DNA from 2 places in the Microbacterium wangyouchuni genome. Region 1 is predicted to be linked to the other one. Evidence: predicted binding sites of a transcription regulator. Region 1 holds the regulator's gene; the other holds the start of a gene.
The links. The regulator HrcA, encoded in region 1, represses chaperone genes, less so after heat shock. The targets are predictions, from matches to a motif close to TTNGCACTCGNNNNNNNCGAGTGCNAA.

Region 1 (3,650 bases):
GCTGTTCGAGGTCGAATGGCGCGAAGACAACGATGAGGTGTGGTTCACGGTGCGCGCTTTCGACGCGCCGACTTCCTGGTTGTATCGATTCGTGCCGGGTCTGGTGAAGCGCCGTCGCAAAGAGCTCTTCGCCCGATACCTGCGTGCGATCTCTCCGCTGTACGCGACGCCGCTCTGATGGCCGGACCCCTGCCGCTCGGAGATCCGGCGCCGTCAGACGGCCGACTTCCCGAGGACCTGCCGATCGATGTCGGCGCGCCGTTCTCGGCGTATCTGCATGTGCCGTTCTGTCGGGTGCGCTGCGGTTACTGCGACTTCAACACGTACACCTCGAGTGAACTGCGCGGCGCGAGGCAGGACGAGTACGCCGACACGCTCGGCCTCGAGATCGCGCTGGCCCAGCGGGTGCTGGCGGATGCCGGTGCACTGCGCCCGATGAACACGGTGTTCTTCGGCGGCGGTACGCCCACTCTGCTCCCAGCCGGCGATCTCGCGCGGATGCTGGACGGCGCTGTGGATGCGTTCGGGCTCACCGAAGGCGCCGAGATCACCGTCGAAGCCAACCCCGACACGGTCACTCCCTCGGTCGTGCGCACGCTGGTGGATGCTGGCGTGACCCGGCTCTCGGTGGGCATGCAGTCTGCCGTGCCGCACGTGCTGGCCGCGCTGGATCGCACGCATCAGCCGGAGAACGTCCGCACCGCGGTAGAAGCGGCGCAGGATGCCGGTCTCGCCGTCAGCGTGGATTTGATCTACGGGGCACCGGGGGAGTCACTCGCCGACTGGGAAGCTTCGCTGGAGGCTGCCGTCGCTCTGGAACCCGATCACATCTCGGCATATGCGCTGATCATCGAGAACGGCACGAAGCTGGCGCGCCAGATCCGCCGAGGTGAAGTGCCCGCGCCCGATGACGACCTGCAGGCGGACATGTACGAGCTCGCAGATTCACGCCTCGCGGCGGCCGGCTTCGAATGGTACGAGCTGAGCAACTGGGCGCGGGCATCGCACGGAGCAGAGTCCGCCGCAGGCAATCGGTCGCGCCACAACCTCGCTTACTGGCGGGGGAGTGACTGGTGGGGCTTTGGCCCCGGTGCGCACAGCCATGTCGCTGGCCTGCGCTGGTGGAACGTCAAGCATCCGGCGGCGTATGCCCAGCGGCTCGCGGCATCCGAATCGCCGGCCGCCGGAACCGAGCGCCCCGATGCCCGGGCGCGGTTGCTGGAGCGGGTTCTTCTTGAGAGCCGGCTCGCCGAGGGCATCGCGGTCGCAGCTATCCCCGAGCAGAACCGCCCACGGGTGGCCGGACTCATCGCCGACGGTCTGGTGGATGCTGCGGCAGCCCTCAAGGGCCGGATTCGACTGACTTTGCGCGGTCGGCTTCTGGCGGATGCCGTGGTTCGCGAGCTCACGGATTAGCGCTGCGGCATCGGCACGGCGGGTTAGAATTGGCACTCTAAGTGTTTGAGTGCCAGAGGGGAGGGTCGGCAGATGGTCTCTGAACGTGGACTTCAGGTCCTCCAAGCGATCGTGCAGGACTATGTGGCCACGCATGAGCCAGTAGGCAGCAAGTCGATCGTCGAACGCCATTCCTTCGGGGTCTCCGCTGCGACGATTCGCAACGACATGGCGCAGCTTGAAGATGAGGATCTCATCGTCGCTCCGCACACCTCGTCAGGGCGGGTGCCCACGGACAAGGGCTACCGGGTCTTTGTGGACCACCTGGCGCAGCTGCGCCCGCTGTCGAACGCGCAGCGCAGCGCCATTGAGACGTTCCTGGCCGACCCCGCAGACCTTGACGATCTGATGGCGCGCACTGTTCGCGTGCTCACCCAGGTGACCGGTCAGGTGGCGCTGGCGCAGTATCCGTCCTTTGCGCGCGCCCATCTCACCCACATCGAGCTCGTCTCCCTCGCCCCGAATCGGCTTCTGGTGATCCTGGTGACGGATGCGGGTGGCGTATCGCAGCGCATCGCTGGACTACCGCTTGATCTTGAGGACGCCGATGTCGCGGTGCTGCGTGCACGACTGTCCGCACTGTTGACCGCGCAATCGGTGCGTGAGGCTACTGATCGTGTTCAGGGGCTGATCGATTCCACCGCAGGTTCCCGCACCGATATCGCGCTGCGCACAGTGGCGGGAATCATCAGCGAAGAGCTTGCGGAGTTCCGACAGGAACGCCTCGTGATGGCGGGGGCGGCAACCCTGGCCAGGCGCGAGCAAGATTTTCGCGGCAGCATCCATCCACTCCTCGAAGCGATCGAAGAGCAGGTGACGCTCCTGCGTCTCATGAGCGAGATGGTGACTGACGAGCACGGTCTCGCGACGAGCATCGGCGCCGAGAATGAACCTTTCGGCTTGCCCGAGGCATCCATTGTCGCGAGCAATTATCTGGCACCCGGCGGCACAGCACGTGTTGGCGTCATGGGGCCAACACGAATGGACTATCCGAGCAATCTCGCCGCAGCACGGGCCGTCGCCCGCTACCTGTCGCGTTTGCTCGACGAAGACGATGCGAGCCGCTGAGGCGGGTCGTTCTCACAGGCAGGAAGGTGATTGTGGCGGACCACTATGAGGTTCTCGGAGTGTCGCAGGATGCGACGACGGACGAGATCAAGAAGGCATATCGCAAGCTCGCTCGGCAGCTGCACCCGGATGTGAACCCGGGAGACGATGCCGCCGAGAAGTTCAAGCTCGTCACGCACGCCTACGACGTGCTCAGCGATGGCGACTCGCGCCGCCGCTACGACATGGGCGGCGGAGACGGCGCTGGTGGCGGCGACTTCGGTGGCTTCGGCGGATTCGGAGACATCTTCGAGACGTTCTTCGGCGGTCAGGGCGGTGGTCGGGGCGCTCGTCCACGATCACGCCGCGAACGCGGGCAGGATGCGCTGGTGCGCGTCACGCTCGAGCTCGGCGACGTCGTGTTCGGTGCGCATCGCGACATCGAGGTAGACACCGCGGTGCTGTGCGAGACCTGCAACGGCTCGTGCACACAGGCCGGCACATCTCCGGTCACCTGCGACATCTGCGGCGGCACCGGTCACGTGCAGCGTCAGGTGCGCAGCCTCCTCGGCAACGTCGTAACGTCACAGCCGTGCGGCAGCTGCGAGGGATACGGCACAGTGATCCCGCACCCGTGCGGAACCTGCGCCGGTCAGGGCCGTGTGCGCTCTCGTCGCACGGTGTCTCTGGACATTCCGGCTGGAGTCGAGACCGGGCTGCGTCTGCAGCTGCCGGGATCGGGTGAGGTCGGCAAGGCTGGCGGACCGCACGGAGACCTGTACGTCGAGGTGACTGTCTCACCGCACGCGGCGTTCAGCCGCGACGGGGACGACCTGCTGGCGACGCTCGAGGTGTCGATGGCGGACGCGATTCTCGGTACCGAGACATCGATCGACGGCCTGGACGGCCAGGTCGACCTCGAGATTCGTCCCGGTGTGCAGTCGGGCGACATCTTGACCATCAAGGGCCGGGGGATCACGCCGCTGCGCGGAACTCAGCGCGGCGACCTTCGCGTCGGTGTGCAGGTTGTGACCCCGACGAAGCTCGATTCGGCGCAGCGTGCGATGATCGAGGACTTCGCCAAGAAGCAGAAGTCTCCGTCGCCGCAGCTTGCGCAGTTCCAGCAGGGGCTGTTCTCGAAGTTGCGG
Region 2 (3,650 bases), on a different contig from region 1:
CGATCGTGAAGGTTCCCGGCACTCGAGTCGAAGTCACCGAAGGCGAGCAGGTCGAGATCGACGACAAAACCGGGGACATCAACGAGTGAGATGACTCCGGCTCATACCCGGTCGGCGAGGATCGCCATCCGCTTGTCGCCCGTGCGCGTGAGGATCAACGTCGCCGACTTCGTTCCCTTCAGATTCAACTTCTTGCGGAACGCGGCGGGATCGATGTCCATCCCGCGCTTCTTGATCTCCAGCGTGCCGATGTCGCCGGCGCGCAGCACCGCGTTGATGGCCTTCGGGTTCGCAGCGGTCACCTCGCGCACGCGGAACGACTGCACGAACGGGCTCGTCAGCGCCGCATCTCCGGTGATGTAAGCGATCTTCTCGTCCAGCATCCCGGCTTCCAGGCTGCGTGCCACGTCGCCGATCAGACGTGCGCGGATGACCGCGCCATCGGGCTCGTGCAGGAATGCGCCGAGTTCACGGACGTCGGCGTCCTCAGCATCCGCCCCGCCGGTGAGCTCATGCGACTCGTCGCCGCGGATCACCAGCGCCGCACGGCGGACACCTTCGCGAGCGAGCACGCCAGACCAGAGCACGAGTTCGACGACGCTGCCGTCAGCACTGACCCACTGCGCCTCGGCGTCTGCCGGAAGCGACTCACGGTCGTGCCCGGGGCCGAGTTTGATGCCGGTCGGCACCCGCGATGCGAGCTCGAATGCCCAGTCCAGTGACGGGGAATAATCGGATGCCGTCACCCGCCGCGTCTCGCTGTGACCGGCAGTCCGGCGTGCGGGGTCGAGCCACACTGCGTCGATGCCGGTGAGATCGGTGGTCTCGGCTGTGCTGTGTTTGACGGTCGCTTCATCGCCGAATGGAGCGAGGTTGTACGCGGCGATGGCTGCGGTCACCTCATCCGCATCGACGGCCAGCACGCTCAGCCCTGCACCGGCGAACGCGAGTGCGTCGCCGCCGATGCCGCAACCGAGGTCTGCGACCCGGGTGATGCCGGCGCGGCGCATGCGTCCGGCATGGCGTGCTGCAACTCCCAGGCGGGTGGCCTGTTCGAAGCCTGCTCTGGTGAACAGCATCCGCTCGGCGAAGCCACCGAATTTCGCAGCACCCTTTGCGCGCAGATGCGCCTGCCCGACGACAGCGGATACGAGATCGGGGGAGTGGCCCGCCGCACGCAGGCGGGAAACGGTCTGCGCCACATCCGCCGTCGACTCGATCGTGCCCACCTCGTCGAGCAGCCGGAGGCCATCGGGGGTGAGTAGGGCAGTGAGTTCGGACATGTCCACGGGACCAGCCTACGAGGTGTGTCCGTCGGGTCTGTGACGACAAAACTGGCACTCGCATTGCGTGAGTGCCAGCCGACCGCATACACTTGGGTTAGCACTCTCGGGTTGAGAGTGCGAACAAGTCTTTCGTGTCAGCGTCAAGAAAGAAGAGGTAGACCGTGTCGGTTTCCATCAAGCCGCTCGAAGACCGCATCGTCATCCAGCAGGTCGAGGCCGAGCAGACCACAGCAAGTGGCCTGGTCATCCCTGACACCGCCAAGGAGAAGCCCCAGGAGGGCGAGGTTGTGGCCGTTGGCCCCGGCCGCATTGACGACAACGGCAACCGCGTTCCGATCGACGTCGCCGTCGGCGACCGCGTTCTGTACAGCAAGTACGGCGGCACCGAGGTGAAGTTCGGCGCCGATGAGTACCTCGTGCTCTCGGCTCGCGACGTCCTCGCAGTCGTCGTTCGCTGAGCGTTTCAGTAAAGCAAAGAAGGGCCCGGATGCTTCGGCATCCGGGCCCTTCCGCGTCCCCGCCCCCACCCCTTGCGAGTGGGCGCTGGTGGCTCGATTTTCGTCAAATTATGAGCCACCAGCGACCACTCGCAAGGGGTTAAGGGGCGGAGGGGGCGGATAGGGTGAAGGGATGGGAGCAAGCCGCAGCGGCATCGCCTACACCGTCGGCGCCTATCTGCTCTGGGGTGTGCTGCCGCTGTACTTCCTGATGCTCGTGCCGACCGGCCCATGGGAGGTCGTCGCGTGGCGGGTGCTGCTGTCGTTCGTCTTCTGCCTCGTGCTGCTCGCTGTCACACGCGGCTGGGCGTCGTTGCGGGCGATCATCCGGCAGCCGCGGCTGCTGGGGTGGACGGCGCTCGCCGGAATCCTCATTTACGGCAACTGGCAGGTGTTCCTGATCGGAACCCTCAGCGGGCAGGTCATCGAGACGAGTCTCGGGTACTTCATCAACCCGATCTTCACGGTGCTGCTGGGCGTCTTCGTGCTGCGCGAGCGCATCTCAAAACTGCAGTGGACCGCGATCGGCATCGCCGCCGTCGCGGTTGTGGTGATCATCATCGCCCACGGACGGTTCCCCTGGATCGCACTGTCGTTGACGGCATCGTTCGGCCTTTACGGACTCGTCAAGAAGCAGATCGGCTCGGCGGTGGATGCTGTCAGCGGACTGACCATGGAATCTTTCTGGCTGATCCCGGTCGCCGCGGTCACACTCATCATCGTCGGCAGTACCGATGGCATCACCTTCGGTGCCGTGAGCGTCTGGCACACGGTGCTGGTAGCCGGTGCCGGTATCGCCACAGCAGTGCCCCTGCTGTGTTTCGCTGCCGGTGCCAGGCGGATCGATCTGACCCTGGTGGGAATGTTCCAGTTCATCACCCCGGTCATGCAGTTCCTGGTCGGTTGGGCGCTGTTGAAAGAGCCGATGCCGACCGAACGGTGGATCGGGTTCGCCATCGTCTGGGTGGCGATCGGCGTGTTCCTCGTCGACCTCGCTCTGAAGAAGCAGCGTGGCCGCCGCGCGGCCCCAGCCGCGCTGATCTGAGGATTGTTGCGGGACCGAGACAGAAGCATCGACTGTCCGCACATACAAGAGATTAGGGTGATAGGCACCCGAAGGTGGTTATCCACGTTCAGTTACGCAAAGGAGCAACATGAACGCTATGAAGGGCTCGCGATCCGCGAGGATCTTCGCGGGGCTTGCGCTGGCAAGCGCCTCCGCACTGGTCATTGCCGGGTGCAGCAGCACCCCAGCCGAGACGCCCACAGACAATGGCGGCGGTGAAGACAAGCCGGCGGCGGTCGACCTGACGCTGAAGCTCGGCTCTTTGTTGCCGGCGTCCGGAACGCTCTCGTTCCTCGGCGCTCCGATGGAGGCCGGTGTGCAACTCGCCGTCTCGCAGATCAATGAGGCGGATGCAGGCATCACCGTCGAACTGTCGACCGGTGATGAAGGCGACCTCGACAACAAGGCCTACGAGACCTCGATCGCCAAACTGCAGAGCGCTGGCATCACAGCGATGGTTGGTGCGGCTTCCTCCAGCGTCTCCAAGCTCATCCTCGACGGCAACGTCGGTGCCGGTATCGTCACGGTGTCGCCGTCGAACACCTCGGCGGACTTCACCGGCATCGACCCGATGTATTTCCGTACCGCTCCCAGTGACAATCTGCAGGGCGAGGTGCTGGGCAACCAGATCGCTGAGGATGGCAACACTACTCTCGGCATCCTCTACCAGAATGACCCCTACGGTACCGGCCTCGCAGAGGCCATCGGGGCGACCTTCGCATCCGCCGGTGGCGAAGTCGTCGCAGAAGCGTCCTACAACCAGGGCGACGGCCAGTACAACGCCCAGGTCGACACCATTGC

Region 2: a site for HrcA is predicted at 1,335-1,361, ahead of groES (co-chaperone GroES). Genes of this name have one in related genera too.

What each region holds. Positions count from the first base shown of each region.
Region 1 covers NZ_JBPTMA010000011.1:29,291-32,940, forward strand. Annotated here, with positions in the region: gene ACSS7Z_RS15450 (DUF1990 domain-containing protein) at 1-178, shown strand, start outside; gene hemW (radical SAM family heme chaperone HemW) at 178-1,416, shown strand; gene hrcA (heat-inducible transcriptional repressor HrcA) at 1,489-2,523, shown strand; gene dnaJ (molecular chaperone DnaJ) at 2,556-3,650, shown strand, end outside.
Region 2 covers NZ_JBPTMA010000002.1:67,540-71,189, forward strand. Annotated here, with positions in the region: gene ACSS7Z_RS03695 (hypothetical protein) at 1-89, shown strand, start outside; gene ACSS7Z_RS03700 (THUMP-like domain-containing protein) at 102-1,289, opposite strand; gene groES (co-chaperone GroES) at 1,448-1,744, shown strand; gene rarD (EamA family transporter RarD) at 1,917-2,828, shown strand; gene ACSS7Z_RS03715 (ABC transporter substrate-binding protein) at 2,938-3,650, shown strand, end outside.